Regions from separate parts of the Klebsiella grimontii genome, predicted to be linked through region 3. Evidence: predicted binding sites of a transcription regulator. Region 3 holds the regulator's gene; each other region holds the start of a gene.

Region 1 (6,842 bases), 1.6 Mb from region 3:
CCGCACGCTGGATATTGGCGGCGATAAGCCCTGCGACTACCTGAATTTACCTGAGGAAGAGAATCCGTTCCTCGGCTGGCGCGGGGTTCGCCTTTATCCCGCATTTATGGCCCTTTTTGTCACCCAGATGCGGGCGCTTTTGCGCGCCAGCGCCGTCGGGCCGTTGCATATTATGGCTCCGATGGTGGCGACGCTTGAGGAGATTAAGTGGTTGCATACGCAGTTCACGCAGACTCAGGCTGAGCTGACGGCGCAGGGTGTGGCGACCGGAACCTGGTCACTGGGCATGATGGCTGAAGTCCCCTCGGTGCTTTATTTACTGGATAAAGCCGCCGCCTGGATTGATTTTGTTTCCATTGGCAGTAACGACCTGGCGCAGTATTTTCTCGCCTGCGACCGGGGCAATGCCAGCGTACGCCATCTTTACAATTACTTTGATCCGGCATTTTTGCAGCTGCTGCAAGAGATGACGGCGCGGGCGCATCGTGCAGGCGTGGAGATTAGCCTGTGCGGAGAAATGGGCGGCGACCCGCAGGCGCTGCCGCTGCTGCTGGGGGCCGGGCTGCGCCATATCAGTATGTCCGCCAGCCGTATCGGTAGCGCGAAAGCGCAGTTAACAACGCTTTCCGCCGTTGAATGCCAGCAGATGCTGAAACAGGTCGTGGCGGCCGAGAGCGGGCAAGATGTGGTGGCCCTTTTGCAGAAACAGTCGATAACTACCTTTCCGGTATTCGATCCCCGGCTGATCCTGCTCGATCGGGGCATTGACGCTAAGGCTGAGGTGATTAAGCGCCTGACCGACAACCTGGAAATTGAGCAGCGTGCGCGCTGTGGTGCGGAGGTGGAAGCGGCAATCTGGCAGCGCGAGGCCATCTTTTCAACCGCCCTGGGTTTTGCTATCGCGCTCCCCCACTGCAAATCGCCCGCCGTTACCAGCAGCAGCGTATCGGTTATGCGTCTCGCTTCACCGCTGGCGTGGAATGAGGAGGTTTCCGTATCGCTGATAATTATGCTGACAGTGAGTGAGGAGGAGAAAGGTGACCATATGAAAATATTTTCTCGGCTGGCAAGAAAATTAATGCATGCTGATTTTCGCCAACAATTGCTGGAGGGCAATAACCCGCAGGCGGTTGCCGAATTGCTGCAACGGGAAATTGCGATGTAATTATTTAGCCGTTGCTAAAAGTTAATTTATTGATGTGCTGATTTTTACTGCTTTCAGGGCAGCGGCATCGTGCTGCCTTTATTCACTACGTAATCAGGAGGAGAAACATTTCTTTAGTTAGCTTTCTTATTTTAATAAATTAATAAAATGGATGATTCTTATGAAAAAACAATACCTCTGTGGACTATTTTTAGCAGCAAGCTTTTCCTCGCACGCCACCTATATTGATTACCGGCATGAGTGGCTGGGCGATCAGCATAAACAAGAAGATCGTATCAAAATGGGGCATTCTTTAAATAACGGTATTTACTTTAGCGTTGAGGGGAAGTGGGAGAGTAAACAGGGCGGCTTCTGGGATAATCTCTCCTCAAAAGGGAACGAATTTGAACTTGGCTACAAATATAAGCTACTGGACAATCTCTCCATTACTCCCTCGTTTGCGCTGGATTCGGGGGAACGCGATACGGCATACAAGTTTAGTGTGAAGAGCGTCTATAACTGGACCGATGCTTTCTCCAGCGGAGTTCGGCTGCGCTACGCTGTTCGCGACTATGAACGAGAGTATGATCCCGATAGAGCCAGCCAGCACTACTGGCAGGCAAACTTCTATCTAGGCTACCGGATTTATGACGTCTCTTTTGATTACGATTTTGAATATAAATTCGATACCGACTATCCAGCCTTACGCGGAAAAGAAAAAGATTATGTGCATAATGTGACGGTGGCCTGGAGAGGAAACAAAACCTGGGTGCCTTACGTCGAATTAGGGTATGTTTCATATGATGATGGTTCATATGTAAAAGATGGCAAAACTTATCGTGATGCCTGGGAGATGCGTTATCGCGTAGGTATTACCTACAACTTCTAATTATTTTTATCTAAAAATAAGGAGATGCAATGAGAGTAATTTCCATTGCTGGAGTAGCGGCGTTTTTTCTCTGTACGCACGCGGCTATGGCTACAGAAAATTATCAATACCGTGTCGCATTTATGCCGGATATCCATTTTCATAACGTGTACGGCGAATTTCAGGACGGCGCATTTAGCGGGCTGAAGAATAGCAAGAGCGGGCAGAATGCGATGATTCGCACCATGTATGCGCAGCTTACGTCAACGCGATTATTTAATGAAAACTACTTTGCCCTGCGCGCGGCGCTGGATGACGCCGGGAAAAAGGGGATAAAACTGATCGCGCTGCCCGGAGACTTTAGCGACGATGGACAGTCTGTGCATATTCGCGGACTGGTGACCCTGCTGAAGGAGTATGAGCAAAAATATGCCATGCGATTCTTTGCAACGCCGGGTAATCACGACCCGAACCGACCCTTTGATTTACCTGATGGGGAAGAGGATTTCTTAGGGCAGGGAGGGAAAACGCAGCGGATTTTTAGTTTTGGCGCCAAAGAGTGTACAGGCTATCAGGGGAAAACCGCACTTATTCCAACAGGTGCGGAATTGCCGACTATCTGTAGCGAGGAGATGGTAAGCCGCGGCTATGAGTACATTATGCAAATGATGGCGCCGTTCGGTATCGATCCGCAGCCTGAAGATATCTATTGGGAAACGCCTTACTCATCCTATGGGCAGCAGGATTACACGTTTGACAAAGCCAAACAGGCCAGCGACTTCCGCCAGCGGCAGTATGAGATTTGCGCCCAGGGAACCGGCGGTGCATATCGGCAACCGGATTATGGCCCCTGTTTTACTGTCGCTGATAGCAGCTATCTCGTTGAGCCGATACCGGGTCTATGGCTGTTGGCCGTTGATGCGAATGTCTACGTGCCGCGCGAGGATGCGGATCTGACGAATCCGCAGTCTGCTAAAAACTTCGCGGGTTCAGGTGACGCAGGCTACAACAAAATGCTCACTCACAAGCAGCAGGTGGTGGCGTGGATGACGTCCGTTGCCATGCGGGCAAAAGAGCAGAAAAAGACGCTGATCACCTTTAGCCACTTCCCGATGGTCGAATTCGATAACGGTGCTGCTGGCGATCTGGAGTCCATCTTTGGCGAAGGTAAATTTCAGTTGAAGAGGGCCCCGAAAGAGGATACCAGTCATGCGTTAGCGAAGACGGGTATTGGCGTACACGTAGGCGGACATATGCACTTTAACGATACCGGCGTGCGTAAATATCCTGACGGTAGCCTGCTATTTAATATTCAGGCGCCTTCCATGGCGGCCTACGTTCCGGCGTATAAAATCCTCAATTTCTCTAATCGGAGCGAGATTGATGTTCAGACCGTTATCCTGGACAGCGTGCCGCGCTTTAATGAGCTTTTTGAACACTACCAGCAAGAGTGGGAGCATCTGAAAGCCACAGGTTCTCCGCACCTCTGGAACAAAGCGGTGCTAAGCGCGAAGGATTATTATGACTTTACCAATTGGCATATCACCGAACTTACCCGGCTGCGTTTTATTCCCGAAGAGTGGCCATGTGAAATTCGTCAGATGCTTTTTAGCCTGAACGGTGCGGAAATGTTGACGCTGAGTCAGTTGAGCAGCCATACCTCTTACCATGATGTTCTGACCGTCCCGATGAGCAGCGATCGTGCCGTTTGCGCTAAAGGAGATGCACCGCCTGTTAGGGCTATCGGGCAAATTTATCTGCAAAAGAATGCCGCAGCATGGCAGCTTGCGCAGCAAAAAGCCCAGGCTTTGGCCCAGGATGCTGGTATGACGCTGGATCAGTTCGCCTCATGGAATGGCTTTGATTTGGCAGTGGATTTTTATCGTCTGCGCAATGCCGATGAGCTGGCGCTGCGCGATATTTCCGCACAACGCTTACGCGAATATCAGCTGTTGACTCGCACCCTGGCGCAGTCGTTACCTGCTGAGGCCTCGGCGCTGACGGCGGATAGCGGCTTCGAAGCCATCTTCCGCCTGCGCTTTGGCAGCATTTTTAGCGTGATAGATAAATATCTGCGGGGTAACCCCTCACGAAATTTCCATCTGAATAGCGAAACGGGTGAAATCTCCGCGCGTTAAAACCCTGCCCCTGCCCGATACGGCAGGGGCGTAAATTAGTTTGCCATCCCCAGGCCAACGATATTGGCGGCGATGATAATTACCACACAGCCGAGGCTGAGGACGCCCACCGGACGACGACCGGCGTTGTTCCACTCTTTCAGGATCAGACCCACCAGGCCGCCGCACAGGACGTAGAAGCTCATATGCAGCATCCAGCTCATGTAGTCGTACTGCGCCGGAATGCTGGCGTGTCCCCAGGCGTAGAAGAAGAACTGGAGATACCACATCAGGCCGCCTAACGCCGAAAGCAGGATATTGCTGATGATGAGCGGTTTTGCCAGCGAGAAGTCGGCTTTTATCGACAGGTTTTTCACTTTTGCCAGACGAATAAAGCAGAAGCCGAGGTTAACCAGCGCGCCGCCGCCCATGATCACCACATAGCTTGGCAGCGCGGTGTAAAGCGGGTCGACGCCGAGCGCGGCGGCGGCTTCATGCATTGGCTTGGCGGCGTTCATGGCGAACGACATACCGGCTGAGAAGATGCCGCACATTACCGCCAGAAGCAGCCCTTTTTTCAGGTTGAAGTCTTCAGCTTTGATGCCCATTTTGCGCTCTTTCAGCTGGCCTGCGCGGGTGACAATACCGACGCCAATCACCGCAACCAGCACGCCAAGCAGCGTCATCTGGCCGCCTTTAGTGTTAATCAAGACATCAAACTGACCGTTGAGAATGGGCGTCATCAGGGTACCGACAATCAGCGTAATACCAATGGCGATGCCGATCCCCATCGACATGCCGAGGTAGCGCATCGTCAGGCCATAGTTAATATTACCGATACCCCACATGGCGCCGAACAGGAAGACGGGCAGAAGCGTGGAGGCGTCAAAAGAGCCGTAATAGGACCAGAAGTCGGGCAGCAGCATGGCGCTGATGGCCCAGGGGAGGATCAGCCAAGAGACAATACCGCCGATAGACCACATGGTTTCCCAGGACCAATGTTTAACTTTCTTGAACGGGGCATAGAAACAGGCTGCACTGGCCGCACCTATCAAATGCCAAAAAATACCCATCGTAATCGCGTGATTCATTGATTTTATCCTCATCTATTTTTTATCGGATAAATCTTCTTCCGACCCGATGAGTGTAAAAATCGGTCAGTTTTTCCGCCTTTAAGCTGTTGCCACCGGAAGCCTGAACCTGGCAACCAAAAACTTAATTAGTTGTTCTGTATCACAAAATGACATCTATCACCCCTTGTTATAACCTTATTAAAAATACGGCATTGATAAGCGTTTTCAATATCATTTAATTAACTATAATGAACCAACTGCTTACGCGGCATTAACACTTTCCGCCGCTCGACAATAATGGAGATGATTATGAGTTACACACTGCCTGCCCTGCCGTACGCTTATGACGCCCTGGAACCGCATTTTGACAAGCAGACGATGGAAATCCATCACACTAAACACCACCAGACCTACGTGAACAACGCCAACGCGGCGCTGGAAAGCCTGCCTGAATTCGCGAGCCTGTCCGCAGAAGAGCTGATTACCAAACTGGATCAGCTGCCAGCAGACAAAAAAACCGTTCTGCGTAACAACGCCGGCGGCCACGCTAACCACAGCCTGTTCTGGAAAGGCCTGAAAACCGGTACCACTCTGCAGGGCGACCTGAAAGCGGCTATCGAACGCGATTTCGGTTCCGTTGACAACTTCAAAGCGGAATTTGAAAAAGCGGCGGCGACCCGTTTCGGCTCCGGCTGGGCGTGGCTGGTGCTGAAAGGCGACAAGCTGGCGGTGGTTTCTACCGCTAACCAGGACTCCCCGCTGATGGGTGAAGCTATCTCCGGCGCTTCCGGCTTCCCGATTATCGGCCTGGACGTGTGGGAACACGCTTACTACCTGAAATTCCAGAACCGTCGCCCGGACTACATCAAAGCGTTCTGGGACGTGGTGAACTGGGACGAAGCCGCAGCGCGTTTTGCCGCCAAAAAATAAGGTTGCATTGTGCTGAGCGAGAAGCGAGTCTGATGACTCGCTTTTTTTATATCCGCAGCAAAGGAGCAGCGATGCACTATCCGGTGAATGTCTTTGTGGGCAAGGTAAGGGATTACGACGGCAGCCGTCCAAGCGCCATCGGGAAAGTCCAGGTCGATGGTGAACTGACCCTCGGCGATTTGGGGCTGGAGGGCGATGAGCAGGCCGAGAAGAAAATTCACGGCGGACCGGACCGCGCGCTGTGCCACTATCCCCGAGAACACTACGCCCATTGGGTGCTTGAACTGCCGCAGCAGGCGGATCTTTTCTGCGCCCCGGCGTTTGGCGAGAATCTCTCGACCGAAGGGCTGACGGAAAAAAACGTCTACATCGGCGATATCTTCCGCTGGGGAGAGGCGCTGATCCAGGTGACGCAGCCGCGCTCTCCGTGCTTCAAGCTCAACTATCATTTTGCCGTCAGCGATATGGCCCAGCTTATGCAGAACAGCGGCAAAACCGGCTGGCTGTATCGGGTGGTGGCGGGCGGGCAGGTCTCCAGCGATGCGCCGCTGGCGCTGGTATCCCGGCTTAGCGACGTCAGCGTTCACGAAGCGGGGGCTATCGCCTGGCAGATGCCGTTTGATGATGACCAGTACCGCCGTTTACTTTCCGCGGCGGGGCTGTCGGTAAGCTGGAGCAGAACGATGCAGAAGCGGCGTTTAAGCGGGCAG
Region 2 (6,842 bases), 2.5 Mb from region 3:
AGCCCGGCGATCAGCAGCGCGATAGGCAAAATCATCAGGCAGGTCATGACCTGATCTTCATGACGCTTAACGAAGGGAATCATGCTCAGCGCATAGCCCAGGCCGGTAACCACGCCAACCCACAGCAGCGCGCTCAGCCAGTTGAAGAACTGGAAGCGGCGGTTTGGCAGCCCGGAAATGCCCGCCATGGTGGGCAGCAGGGTGCGAACAAACGCCAGAAAACGCCCGGCCAGCAGCGCCAGCAGGCCGTGTTTGTCAAACATGCAGGTTGCCCGCTGATGGTACTTATGCGGCAGATGCCCAAGCCAGCGCTTAACCGTGACGGTGTTACCCAGCCAGCGCCCCTGGATATAGCTCAGCCAGCAGCCGAGGCTGGCCGCGGCGGTTAAAATGGCGACCGTGGGTACAAAGTCCATTACGCCTTTGGCGATCAGCGCCCCGGCGAGCAGCAGCAGGCTATCGCCCGGTAAAAATGAGGCGGGCAGCAGACCGTTTTCCAGAAACAGGGTTGCGAACATGACCAGATATACAACGCCCACAACGTGGGGGTTTGCCAACGCGGCAAAATCATGCTGCCACAGCGCGGCGACAATTTCTTGAATGACAACCATGGACTTTCCTAAGTGGTACCGTGTTTTTTGTCTAGTGTACTCCTGAAGAGGCTCGGGCACCTTGATCCCGGGCGCAACTAAAGCGGCCGTTTTTCTAAAAAACGTCCGCTATTGTTGCCACTGAGTGTCACTTTACACGATACGCGCGAAGCCCGCCGCTAAATCATCCTGCAGATCGGTAACATTTTCTAACCCGATATGCAGGCGGATCAGCGTGCCGCTGAAATCAACTTCAGCATCAGGTCGGATTGCGGCAATGTGTTCCGGCTGATTGGCTAAAATCAGCGATTCAAAGCCGCCCCAGGAGTAGGCCATGCTGAACAAGCTGAAGTGGTCCAGATAAGCGGACAATTCGGCGTCGGTCAGGCGTTTATTGAGCACGAAAGAGAACAGGCCGCTGCTGCCGGTGAAGTCGCGCTGCCAGAACTCATGGCCTTTGCTGCCGGGCAGAGCGGGGTGGTTCACGCGGGCCACCTGCGGATGCTGCGCCAGCCATTCGGCAATCTGCAGGCTGCTTTCATGGTGCTGACGCAGGCGCACCGCCAGGGTGCGCAGACCGCGGCTGGTCATATAGGCGGTATCGGCATCCACCATTTGCCCCATCAGATAGGCGTTTTCGCGCAGCTGCGCCCAGCAGCGCTCATTGGACACGGCGGTACCGACCATGGCGTCGGAATGGCCGATCAGGTATTTGGTGCCGGCCTGAATGGAGATATCGATACCAAACTCCAGCGCTTTGAACAGCACCCCCGCCGCCCAGGTGTTGTCGATCATAATGATGGCTTCTGGAGCGACGCGGCGCACCGCTGCAACGATCGCCGGAACATCATGAACTTCCATGGTGATGGAACCGGGGGATTCGAGGAACACCACGCGGGTGTTCGGCTGTACCAGACGGGCGATATCGCCGCCGATGAGCGGGTCGAACCAGCCGGTGGTGACGCCGAGTTTGGCGAGGATTTTGGTGCAGAAATCCTGGGTAGGTTCATAGGCGGTGTTGGTCACCAGAATATGGTCGCCCTGCTCGACAAACGCCAGAATGGTATTGGCGACCGCCGCCGCGCCGCAGGGAAAGAGCGCGCAGCCGGCGCCGCCTTCCAGCTCGCACATCGCTTCCTGGAGAGAAAAGTGGGTCAGCGTCCCGCGACGCCCGTAGAACAGCTCGCCTTTGGCGCGGTTGCGGGTGGCGTGTTTTTTCGCTTCGACGGTGTCGAAAACCAGCGATGAGGCGCGCTGAATGACGCTGTTTACCGAGCCCTGGGTGTATTTTTTGCTGCGCCCGGCATGAACCAGCGCAGTATCAAGATGTTTATCAGCCATGTTCAGATAACCTGTTTTTATACGTCTGGACGTCTAAACTAACATGAATACCCGTTGATGTACCGGGTCGCGGCGGATACAGGTAAAAATTTTACCAACGGCGGGGTCAGCAACTTTTTTACTGCGTAAGCGCAAGGAAAATAATCGTGATTTACTGCACAGTGTAAATACTAATGAGAACCACTATCAATTCGATGCCGTTTTGATATTATTGTGCGCAGTTTTTGTGATTTACGTCCTGGAGATACAGTGTGGGTAATAATTTGATGCAGGCGGATCTCTCCGTTTGGGGTATGTATCATCATGCCGATATTGTCGTTAAGGTAGTGATGATCGGCCTGATTCTGGCGTCGGTGGTCACATGGGCTATCTTTTTCGGCAAAGGCGCAGAGATCCTGGCCAGCAAGCGTCGCCTCAAGCGTGAACAGCAGCTGGTTGCCGAAGCACGCTCTCTCGACCAGGCCAGCGATATCGCTAACGCGTTCGAGGCGAAAAGCCTGACTTCCCAACTGATCAACGAAGCGCAGAACGAGCTGGAGCTGTCCGCAGGTTCTGAAGATAACGAAGGCATTAAAGAGCGTACCGGTTTTCGACTGGAGCGTCGCGTGGCGGCGGTGGGTCGTTACATGGGGCGCGGCAACGGTTATCTGGCGACCATCGGCGCGATTTCCCCGTTCGTCGGTTTGTTTGGTACCGTCTGGGGCATCATGAACAGCTTTATCGGTATTGCCCAGACCCAGACCACCAACCTGGCGGTCGTGGCGCCAGGCATCGCGGAAGCGCTGCTGGCTACGGCAATTGGCCTGTTCGCTGCGATTCCGGCGGTGGTCATCTACAACATTTTCGCCCGTATGATTGCCAGCTACAAAGCTTCACTTGGCGATGTCGCCGCCCAGGTTCTGCTGCTGCAAAGCCGTGACCTGGACCTGAGCGCCAGCGGCGTTAAGCCAGTGCGTACCGCCCAGAAACTCCGCGTAGGTTGATGCTTTATGGCCATGCATTTTAACGAAAACCTCGATGATAACGGTGAAATGCACGACATCAACGTGACGCCGTTTATCGACGTCATGCTGGTGCTGCTGATCATCTTTATGGTGGCGGCGCCGCTGGCCACCGTAGACGTGAAGGTGAATCTTCCGGCTTCTTCCAGCCAGCCGCAGCCGCGCCCGGAAAAACCGATCTACCTGTCGGTGAAGGCGGACAAAACCATGTTCCTCGGTAATGACCCCATCACCGAAGAGAGCATGATTGCGTCCCTGGATGCCCTGACCGAAGGCAAGAAAGATACCACCGTCTTCTTCCGCGCGGATAAAACCGTGGACTACGAGACGATGATGAAGGTCATGGATACTCTGCACCAGGCGGGCTATCTGAAGATTGGCCTGGTGGGCGAAGAGACCGTCAAAGCCAAGTAACCCCTTACCGACTCATCTCCCAGGCTGGCCTTGCGCCAGCCTTTTTTATCTCCTCGAATCGCTCTCCTGTTGGACGACTGTTGCTATAACGTTACCCTGTTGCGGTATAATGGCGGTCGTTTATGTTAACTGACAGGATCTTATGGAACGCTTTCTGGAAAATGCTATGTACGCCTCGCGCTGGCTGCTGGCGCCGGTTTATTTTGGCCTTTCGCTCGGTTTGATTGCGCTGACGATCAAATTTTTTCAGGAGATCTTCCACATACTGCCGCATATTTTCAGCGTCAGTGAGTCGGATATGATTCTGACCCTGCTGTCGCTGGTGGATATGACCCTGGTGGGCGGTCTGCTGGTGATGGTGATGTTCTCCGGCTATGAAAATTTTGTTTCGCAGCTGGATATCAACGAAGGTAAGGAGAAGCTCAGCTGGCTGGGCAAAATGGACGCCACTTCGCTGAAAAATAAGGTGGCCGCCTCCATCGTGGCGATCTCCTCTATTCACCTGCTGCGGGTGTTTATGGATGCGAAAAACGTCCCGGACAATAAGCTGATGTGGTACGTCATCATCCACCTGACCTTTGTGCTGTCAGCCTTTGTGATGGGCTACCTCGATCGTCTGACCAAAGTGAAACACTGATCCCTTCTCTCCCGGCGGCGTTGGCCGCTGGGCTTTTTACTCCCCGTTTCTGCTTTTCTGCGCTGGCGTATGTCGGGGCTTCTGCTTTGCTTAAAGGGCGCTTAACAACGGAGGCAGGGTGATGACGCGATTAACGGCCAAAGATTTCCCGCAGCAGCTGCTCGAATACTATGACTACTACGCCCACGGCAAAATCAGCAAACGCGAGTTTCTCCAGCTGGCGGGGAAGTATACCGTCGGCGGGATGACCGCGCTGGCGCTGTTTAATCTGCTGAAGCCCGACTATGCTCTGGCAGAGCAGGTACCGTTCACCGACCCGGATATCCGCCCGGAGTATATTCATTATCCCTCTCCTGACGGCCACGGCGAAGTGCGGGCTTATCAGGTGATGCCGGCGAAAATAGCCGACAAAGCGCCTGCCGTGGTGGTGGTTCATGAGAACCGCGGCCTGAATCCCTATATTGAAGACGTTGCCCGGCGGGTGGCGAAAGCGGGCTATATCGCGCTGGCGCCGGATGGCCTGAGCTCCGTCGGCGGCTATCCGGGGAATGATGATGAAGGCCGCGCGCTGCAGCAGAAAGTCGATCCCGTGAAGCTGATGAATGATTTCTTTGCGGCGGTCGCGTTTATGGCGAAGCATCCGCAGGCGACGGGGAAGGTCGGTATCACCGGTTTTTGCTACGGCGGCGGCGTCAGCAACGCGGCGGCGGTGGCTATCCCTGAGCTGGCCTGCGCGGTGCCGTTTTACGGCCGCCAGCCGCCATTGAAGGAGGTCGATAAAATTAAAGCGCCGCTGCTGCTGCACTATGCCGGCCTCGATAGCGGCATTAATGAAGGCTGGCCCGCCTATGAACAGGCGCTGAAGGCGCATAATAAAGTTTACGAGGCCTATCTCTATCAGGGCGTGAATCACGGCTTTCATAATGATTCCACGCCGCGCTACGATCGGGCTGCGGCTGACCTGGCCTGGCAACGCACGCTGGCATGGTTTGAACGGTATTTACGTTAGCGAACTCGTCAGAAATAGCGCTACCGCTCGCTTAAAAAAACGCTATATAATTTAATATATAGCGATTGGGTGGGGAGGGCGCGATGGAAAATCATTTTGGTAAAGGCTTAATGGCGGGGCTACAGGCATCCTATGCTGATACCGCTACGCATGCGGCGAACTTTTGCGCCGACTATAAACGCGGGTTTGTGCTTGGCTACTCGCACCGCATGTTTGAAAAAACCGGCGATCGCCAGCTTAGCGCCTGGGAAGCGGGGATCCTCACCCGTCGCTACGGTCTGGAAAGAGATTGGGTGATGGACTTCTTTAAAGAGGGAAATTCGTCTACCGCGCAGCGCTACTTTATGGCGGGCTATCGGCTGGAAAGCTAAAAACCGGAGGTGGGCGCCTCCGGTGGGCCAGAGCGTTACGCCTGGCGCTTATCTTCGGTTTGCGTGTCGAAGTCGCTGGCGTCATGGCGCTCGTGAAGCTGCTCGTTGAGCGGGCCAGAGGTGCGGTTAACCATACGTCCGCGCTGAACGGCCGGACGGTTGCCGACGTCCTGCGCCCAGCGCAGCACGTTTTTATAGCTACCGGCATCAAGGAACTCGGCGGCGTTGTAAACGTTCCCCAGCACCACGTTGCCGTACCACGGCCAGATAGCCATGTCGGCGATGGTGTACTCCTCTCCTGCCACAAAACGGCCGCGGGCAAGCTGCTTGTCGAGCACGTCAAGCTGGCGTTTGGCTTCCATCGTAAAGCGGTCGATCGCGTATTCGATTTTCACCGGCGCATAGCTGAAGAAATGGCCAAAACCGCCGCCGAGGAACGGGGCCGAGCCCTGCAGCCAGAACAGCCAGTTGAGAGTTTCAGTGCGGCCTGCCGGATCTTTGGGCAGGAAGAAGCCGAACTTTTCCGCCAGATAGAGCAGGATGCTGCCGGATTCAAAAACGCGGGTCGGCGGCGTGGTGGAGTGGTCGCGGAGCGCGGGGATTTTCGAGTTCGGGTTAACCTCGACAAAGCCGCTGGAGAACTGGTCGCCTTCGCCGATGCGAATCAGCCAGGCGTCGTATTCCGCGTCGCTGACGCCTAACGCCAGCAGTTCTTCCAGCATAATGGTCACCTTCTGCCCGTTAGGCGTCCCCAGCGAATAGAGCTGAAGCGGGTGCGCGCCCACCGGCAGCACCCGATCGTGCGTTGCGCCGGAAACGGGACGGTTGATATTGGCGAATGCGCCGCCGTTGTTTTGCTTCCATTCCCACACTTTAGGTGGCTGGTAGTTATTCTCTGACATGCTGATCTGCCTTTTTAGTGAGGTGTTGAAGTCGTGGCGCTAAACTTTCGGTGCGCCGGTCTAAGCCAGAATCCGCGCGGCCCATACGCTGACGTCGTCGCCGCTGCCGAGATCCGCCTGCACCAGGCCGTTAACCATAAAGGTCGGCGACACGTGGATGCCGTTCTGGCGGGCATACTTGCTGTGCCATTTGATCTCGTTTTGCAGCTCCGGGCGGGCAAACGCCGCAGCCAGCGAAACGTGGCTATAGCGTTCGATACGCTCGATAATCTGCTGCGGCGTGGCGTCCATGTTTGGCCCGCTGCAGTGGTCGGTAAACTCAAACTCTTCGCGGTGGTCGGCGACGGCTTTAAGCACCTTATGCGCCTGCTCCCGGCCGTGCGGCAAGGTGGAAGCGGCGAGAATGCAGCGCACGATGACGCCGGAAAACAGATGCCAGGGCTGGGACTGGAGACGAATTTTGATCGTCACGTTATCCGCGCCAACTTCATCCAGCAGATCATCCAGCTTATTAAAGGCGCGCACGGAGAAAGGGCAGGTGGGTTCGAGGAACACCTCAAAGGTGCGTGGGCCATGC
Region 3 (6,842 bases):
ACGCCAACGGTGAAAAAGCGGTGTTCTTCGGCGCGATGTATGACATGAAGAACTGGAACATGCCGGGCTGGGCCTTCGGCGCATCCTACGTTTATGCCTGGGATGCGAAGCCGGGGAGAATGTCCTCACCTGATGCGTACTACAACCCGGATAAACGTCTGGAAGAGTCCGCTTATAGCCTGGATGCCATGTACACCGTTCAGGAAGGACGCGCGAAGGGCACGCTGTTCAAACTCCACTTTACGCAATACGACAACCACTCCGATATCCCAAGCTGGAGCGGCGGTTACGGCAACATCTTCCAGGATGAGCGCGACGTGAAGTTCATGGTTATCGCTCCGTTCACCATTTTCTGATGCCACTGCGGCGGGGAAAACCCGCCGCAATTTCCCGAGGTTCATGATGAAAAAGTTAATGCTTGTCGCCATTATGGCAGCAGGTCTGGTTGCCTGTACCCAGTCGCCAGCGCCTAAGGAAGACTCAAAGTTAAAAGATGCCTACAGCGCCTGCATCAATAGCGCTGAGGGCAATCCGGATAAAGTGGAAGCCTGTCAGAGCGTACTGAACGTGCTGAAACAGGAGAAACAGCATCAGCAGTTCGCGACCCAGGAAAGCGTGCGGGTTCTGGATTATCAGCAGTGCATCCAGGCGCGCAAAACCGGGAACGATCAGGCTGTAGAGGCGCGCTGCGACCAGATCTGGAAAGAGATCCGCAGCAATAATACACCGCGTTAAGCCAGATGGCGGCAAGCAAACGGGCGGAGCGAAAACTCCGCCCGTTGCTATTTTAGCGGGGTATTTCTGCCGGCCGGTAGCCGCGGCTCAGGCGTACGAAGAGCATTGCGGTAGCGGCGAATCCGCATAGCGCGGCGCACATCAGCCACCAGCCCGGCGAGCTTTTATCGCCCGTTATCTCTACCAGCGCGGTGGAAATTGCCGGCGTCAGGCCGCCGAAGATCGCGGTGGCGAGGCTAAAGGCCAGTGAAAAGCCGACGGTGCGGACGTAGACCGGCATCACTTCCGTCAGCGCGGCCACCATCGCGCCGTTATACATACCAAAGAAGAACGAGAACCAGAGCAGGACCAGCGTCATGCGGGTGAAATCCGGCGCGGCGGTGAGCCAGTGCATTACCGGCCAGGTAGTGAGCAGCGCCAGCAGGGTAATGCCCATCAGCACCGCTCGACGGCCTATTTTGTCAGAAATTGCCCCGCCGATCGGTAACCAGATAAAGTTGGAGATGCCGACCAGCATGGTCACCAGCAGACTGTCGCGGGCGCTCAGGTGCAGCACGGCTCTGCCGTAGGTCGGGGTATAGACGGTAATGAAGTAAAAAGTTGTCGTGGTCATTGCCACCAGCAAGGTGCCCGCCGAGATGATGCGCCAGTTTTTGACAATTGTGCTCAGGATCTCCCGGGTATCAGGACGATGTTTACGCTGCAGGAAGGCTTCGGTTTCCTGTAACGAACGCCGCAGCACAAAAATCAGCGGAATAATCATACAGCCAATAAAGAAGGGAATGCGCCAGCCCCATTCGGCGATCTGATCGTGGCCGAGCGTTTCATTCAGCGCGTAGCCAATCAGCGCCGCCACAACGATAGCCACCTGCTGGCTGGCGGATTGCCAGCTGGTATAGAATCCCTTGTTCCCCGGCGTGGCGATTTCCGATAAATAGACCGACACGCCGCCGAGCTCGACGCCCGCCGAGAAACCCTGCAACAGCCGCCCGACAACCACCAGGATGGGGGCGAGAATGCCGATAGTCTGATAGCCGGGCACCAGCGCTATCAGAAGCGTCCCGCAGCCCATAATCGCCAGCGTCACCATCAGCCCTTTACGGCGGCCGATTCTGTCGATATAGGCCCCCAACACTATCGCGCCGATAGGGCGCATCAGGAAGCCCGAACCAAAGACGGCGAAGGTGAGCATTAACGCCGCAAACTCGCTTTCCGCCGGAAAGAACGTTCTGGCGATGTAGGTGGCGTAAAAACCAAACAGAAAAAAGTCGAACTGTTCGAGAAAATTACCGCTGGTCACGCGGAGGATGGCGCCAATGGTACCGGCGCGCGATGAGGGTTGCGTCATAGGGTTTGCTCTCCATTGTCTTTATCTTGTTTTTATAGAGGTAAGAGGGGGGCTAGTCGCCTGCGACTGCCGCCTGTTTTCCGCGCCGTTTCTCAATCGCCCACTTGAGTAACGCCGCACAGCGATAAAATCCGTGGGCGAATTTTCCGTAAGGAAGGGTTAAAAACAGCGCCATCACCACGCCGAGATGAATGGCAAGCAGAATGCCCATCCACGAGGTGTCCCGTCCCGCCAGCAGGGCGAGGCCGGTGAAGCTGGTCAGCAGCAGCAGCAGGATAAAGGCGCGATCCATCGGTTTTTGCCGCGGGTCGCCGTGCAGCGGCGAACGACGAAGGTTCAGCCATAGCAGGCCTGCCGGGCCCACCAGCAGGCCGATTCCGCCAAGCGTGCCCAGCAGAACCGGTGCGCTGAAGAACGGGTAGGGCGCTTCCCATCCGGCAAAATAGTGATAGCCCGTGGCCACCAGGGTGGCAGCGAAACAGAGCAGAAAACCATAAAAGGTAAGATGATGGAAACGACGGCGCATCAGGGTAAACGCGTCATCAGCCTCGTTGCAGCCCTTACCGTGGCCGCCGTCGAGATATTTTAAGGTCAGCGCGTTATGCGAGGCTTCGGCGATATCAACGGCGTGGGGATGCCCCGGGGAGATCTCGCGCCAGAAACGGATCACGCCGGCCATCAGTAAGCCCATGGCCAGTACGAAGACCGAACCAAACATCCACGCCAGCAGGTTATGGGGAAAAATCTGGTAGAAATCGCCGGCCAGCGGCGGATGTAGCAGGGAGCCTTTGAGCCCCATCGCCAGCAGCAGAAAGAGGATCAACCCACCGACCAGCGCCAGCGCCGTGGTCACGCCGGCCCGACGATACAGGCTGCCGAAAGCCGCGGGCTGGGCATAATGTTGATAGGTTTCCAGCCGCACTTCCGCCATCGCCTTCGGGACATTAATGGCAAACTCATGCGGCGGCGCGTACTGGCAGGCATGCAGGCAGGCACCGCAGTTATGGCACAGGTTGGCCAGGTAGTTTATATCCGCTTTACCAAAAGCCAGGCGTTGGGTCATGGCCGGAAACACGGCGCAAAACCCTTCGCAATAGCGGCAGGCGTTACAGACCTGCATCACCCGTTCGACCTCCGCTTCGGGCTGGGTGATGATTTGCGCGTCAATGATTAGCTTTTCAAGCGACTTCATGGTGTCTCTCCTGCAGTGCCGCCCTGGCGGCTTGTTGGCCGGCAATGCGGCCGAATGTCGTCCCGATCGACATGCCCACGCCGGCGGTATAGCCTTTGCCCAGCACGTTGCCGGCCATCATTTCACCGGCAACGAACAGGCTTCGGCTGGGCTTGCCCGCAAAATGGACGGCGGCGTGTTCATTGACGTACAGCCCGAGGTAGGTGAAGGTGATCCCCGGTCGTAGGGCATAGCCGTAGTAGGGCGGCGTATCGATGGGCCGCGCCCAGTGGGTTTTCGGCGGCGTCAGGCCGGATGTCGCGCAGTTATCAAGGCGGGTATGATCGAACTGGCCGGGCGCGCAGGCGGCGTTGTAGCGGGCGATGGTTTGCGCCAGGCTTTCTGCGTCCAATCCCAGCTGGCGAGCCAGCTCTTCAATGGTATTGGCCTGGGCGCCGGGGAAAACGGGCGGCATAAAGTGGCCGATCGCTTTGCTGTCGATAATTGAGTAGCCGATTTGCCCCGGCTGGTGGGCGACCAGTCTGCCCCAGATGGCATAACGTTTGGGCCAGAAATCTTCCCCTTCGTCATAAAAGCGCCTGGCGTCACGGTTGACGACCACCCCCAGCGACACGCAGTCCACGCGCGTACAGATCCCGCCATCGTAGAGCGGCGCCCTGGCGTCAATGGCGACGCAGTGGGATTGTGAAGGATCGCCGATGATGTCAGCCCCGGCGTCAATCATAAACTTGAGCAGCACGCCCTGGTTGAAGCGGGTGCCGCGGATGAGAAAGTTATCGGCTGGCCATTCACCACGATCGTTCTGTCCCCATGCTTCACGCAGCCACTCGCGGTTAGATTCAAACCCGCCGGCGGCGAGGACGCAGGTTTTGGCGACGATCCTTTCTTCGCCCGCCAGCGCGGCGACGAATTCGCCGTTATCTAATTCGAGCGCCTGTACCGGCGTGTTGTAGCGGATCTTAACGCCCATCTGCTCCGCGCTGCGGTAATAGGCGTTGACCAGGGCTTTACCGCCGCCCATAAAAAAGGCGTTGGTGCGGGCAACGTGCAGGGCGCCGGAGAGCGGCGGCTGAAAGTTAACCCCGTGCTGGCGCATCCAGTCCCGGCATTGCGCTGAAGTGCGGATCACCAGCCGCGCCAGCGCTTCGTTGGTGTTGCCCTCGGTGACGCGCAGCAGGTCCTGCCAGTACTCTTCTTCCGGATAGCTGTCGATTAAAACATCCTGCGGAGCATCGTGCATACAGCGAAGATTCCGCGTGTGCTGAGAGTTTCCGCCTCGCCATTCCCGCGGCGCAGCCTCCAGCAGCAGCACGGACGCGCCGGCTTCCCGGGCGGTTAATGCGGCGCATAGCGCGGCATTGCCGCCGCCAATCACCAGTACATCCACCATTTTTGGCTCCATTACGCTTTGCTTGATTGTTAAATTTGTAATGGAAATGTATTCGTTTTGGCCGTAAGGACGCTATGGCGTATTGCTAAAGGGGGGTTTAGTGCGCGTAAAGGCTGGCGCCGGGCCAGCGGCCTGACTCCACGAGCTGACGCATGACTTTCGCCAGTATCACCCGCGCGGCAAGGCCCGCTGGGGTCAGTTCATCATCGGAAAGGCTGACGAGAAAGTTTGGCCGACTGAGTATCGGATTCTCGACGCCGATCACTCTCAGGGACTCGCCGTCGAGATGGGAAATCGCCGCCCCCGGCTGCAGCGTGGCGCCCAGTCCGTCGCGGACGGCGCGCATCAGCAGGGCCAGACCGTCGATTTCAGCCACCACATCGACGCTCAGGGCGTGCTCCTGGCAGATCGCCTCCAGCCTGCCGCGCAGGCCATGCCCCAGGCTTGGCATTATCAGCGGGATAGCGGCCAGTTGGCCAGGCGAGATGCTCGCTTCGGGAAGGGGGGCCAGCACGTCATGGGTGCCAATCAGAAACAGACGCTCTTCGAGAATCGGCCTGGCGCTCCAGCGCGCAAGCTTCTCCTTCTGGAACACGATAGCTAAATCAAGCTGGCGGGTGTTGATCATGCGTTCCAGATTACCGGAGAGGCTCTCGACCAAATGCAGGCGGACGTCGGCATAGCTTTCGCGCATCGCGTGAATAAAAGGTACCCCCAGTACAGAGGCGGTGCTGGGGGCCATACCGACGCTGACGTGGCCGGAAAGGCGCGCCTCGCGCGCGGCGAGAACCGCATCGTCGGCGTGGCGCAGCGCCAGCTGCGCCTGGGAGTAGAAGGCGAGACCAGCGCTGGTCGGCATTACGCCGCGCGATGTCCGCTGCAGCAGACGGATGGCGAGTTCGTTCTCCAGGCGCGCCATCTGTTGGCTCAGCGCGGAGACGCCGATATTCAGGTCAAGCGCGGCGCGGCCCATACTGCCGGTTTCAATAATGCGCACATAATAGCGTAGCTGGCGAAGCTCCATGTCGACTCTCCGTACACCTCAGGATGCACTGACAGTAAACGTATTGCAGCGCGAGAGAAAGAGGCGGCAAATTCCGGGCAAAAAAAAGCCAACCTTCAGGTTGGCTTTTGGCGGTATACGATGCGGTGATTATTTCTCTGCCGCGTCGTGGGCATGTTCATCTTCGCGGCAGTCGCCTTCCGCACAGTGTCCGTACAGGTACAGGCTGTGGTTGGTCAGACGAATACCGTGCCTTGCGGCAATTTCACGCTGGCGCGCTTCGATGGAATCATCGCTAAATTCGATCACTTTGCCGCAGTCGAGGCAAATCAGGTGATCGTGATGATGCTGCTGCGTCAGTTCAAAAACGGATTTACCGCCTTCAAAATTATGACGGGTGACGATACCGGCGTCGTCGAACTGGTTCAGTACGCGGTAGACGGTGGCCAGGCCAATCTCTTCACCCATATCAATCAGGCGTTTGTATAAGTCTTCCGCACTGACATGATGGTTATCCGGTCCTTGCAGCACTTCCAGGATTTTTAATCTCGGAAGCGTCACTTTCAGGCCAGCTTTCTTTAATGCGGTATTGTTGTCAGTCATGCGGAATCTGTCCTGTTGCTAAACGATCTACTTCCATCAGCGGAAGTAATACAGAGAATCACCCGATGTAATGCGTCTCATTATAGAACTGCCATGGTGAAATGAAAACTGCAAGCATCGGGCCTTGTATGCTGTCAAAAACGAGGCACTCGCTACAAAGTGCTTCACGCGACCCCGTTAAATCAGAGGACATTGTACAGATATGTGATTAAAAGTTAAAAACTTGTAGCTATAACTTTGATTGCTTTTATCTATCAATTCGGCGAAATCTGATGATTTCGCCGTTTAGACTCAGGCATTCTTGATTTCTTCAAGGTGCAGCTCTTCAGAAATCTGTTTTACCCATTTTTCCACGCGTTCGTTAGTCAATTCTGGCTGACGGTCTTCGTCAATGGCCAGGCCAACAAAGTGATCGTCATCGGCCAGGCCTTTAGACGCTTCAAAATGGTAGCCCGCGGTCGGCCAGTGGCCAACGATAGTTGCGCCGCGCGGTTCGATGATGTCGCGGATGGTACCCAGCGCATCGCAGAAGTATTCAGCATAGTCTTCCTGATCGCCACAGCCAAACAGC

What was found. The regulator Fur, encoded in region 3, represses iron uptake genes when iron is present. The targets are predictions, from matches to a motif close to ATAATAATGAGAACNACTATCAA.
Region 1: a site for Fur is predicted at 5,415-5,437, ahead of sodA (superoxide dismutase [Mn]). Genes of this name have one in related genera too.
Region 2: a site for Fur is predicted at 2,099-2,121, ahead of exbB (tol-pal system-associated acyl-CoA thioesterase). Genes of this name have one in related genera too.

What each region holds. Positions count from the first base shown of each region.
Region 1 covers NZ_CP169721.1:5,570,178-5,577,019, reverse strand. The annotation lists gene ptsP (phosphoenolpyruvate--protein phosphotransferase) at 1-1,165, shown strand, start outside; gene ACE3MN_RS26130 (oligogalacturonate-specific porin KdgM family protein) at 1,326-2,033, shown strand; gene ACE3MN_RS26125 (metallophosphoesterase family protein) at 2,063-4,150, shown strand; gene rhaT (L-rhamnose/proton symporter RhaT) at 4,186-5,220, opposite strand; gene sodA (superoxide dismutase [Mn]) at 5,512-6,132, shown strand; gene yiiM (6-hydroxyaminopurine reductase) at 6,204-6,842, shown strand, end outside.
Region 2 covers NZ_CP169721.1:741,096-747,937, forward strand. The annotation lists gene yghB (DedA family general envelope maintenance protein YghB) at 1-611, opposite strand, end outside; gene metC (cystathionine beta-lyase) at 744-1,931, opposite strand; gene exbB (tol-pal system-associated acyl-CoA thioesterase) at 2,183-2,914, shown strand; gene exbD (TonB system transport protein ExbD) at 2,921-3,346, shown strand; gene ACE3MN_RS03590 (TIGR00645 family protein) at 3,489-3,983, shown strand; gene yghX (YghX family hydrolase) at 4,105-4,992, shown strand; gene ACE3MN_RS03600 (DUF2623 family protein) at 5,076-5,363, shown strand; gene yghU (glutathione-dependent disulfide-bond oxidoreductase) at 5,399-6,265, opposite strand; gene ACE3MN_RS03610 (DsbA family protein) at 6,326-6,842, opposite strand, start outside.
Region 3 covers NZ_CP169721.1:4,003,629-4,010,470, reverse strand. The annotation lists gene chiP (chitoporin ChiP) at 1-356, shown strand, start outside; gene chiQ (ChiQ/YbfN family lipoprotein) at 403-735, shown strand; gene ACE3MN_RS18885 (MFS transporter) at 788-2,083, opposite strand; gene tcuB (tricarballylate utilization 4Fe-4S protein TcuB) at 2,136-3,275, opposite strand; gene tcuA (FAD-dependent tricarballylate dehydrogenase TcuA) at 3,262-4,665, opposite strand; gene tcuR (tricarballylate utilization LysR family transcriptional regulator TcuR) at 4,763-5,689, opposite strand; gene fur (ferric iron uptake transcriptional regulator) at 5,819-6,271, opposite strand; gene fldA (flavodoxin FldA) at 6,563-6,842, opposite strand, start outside.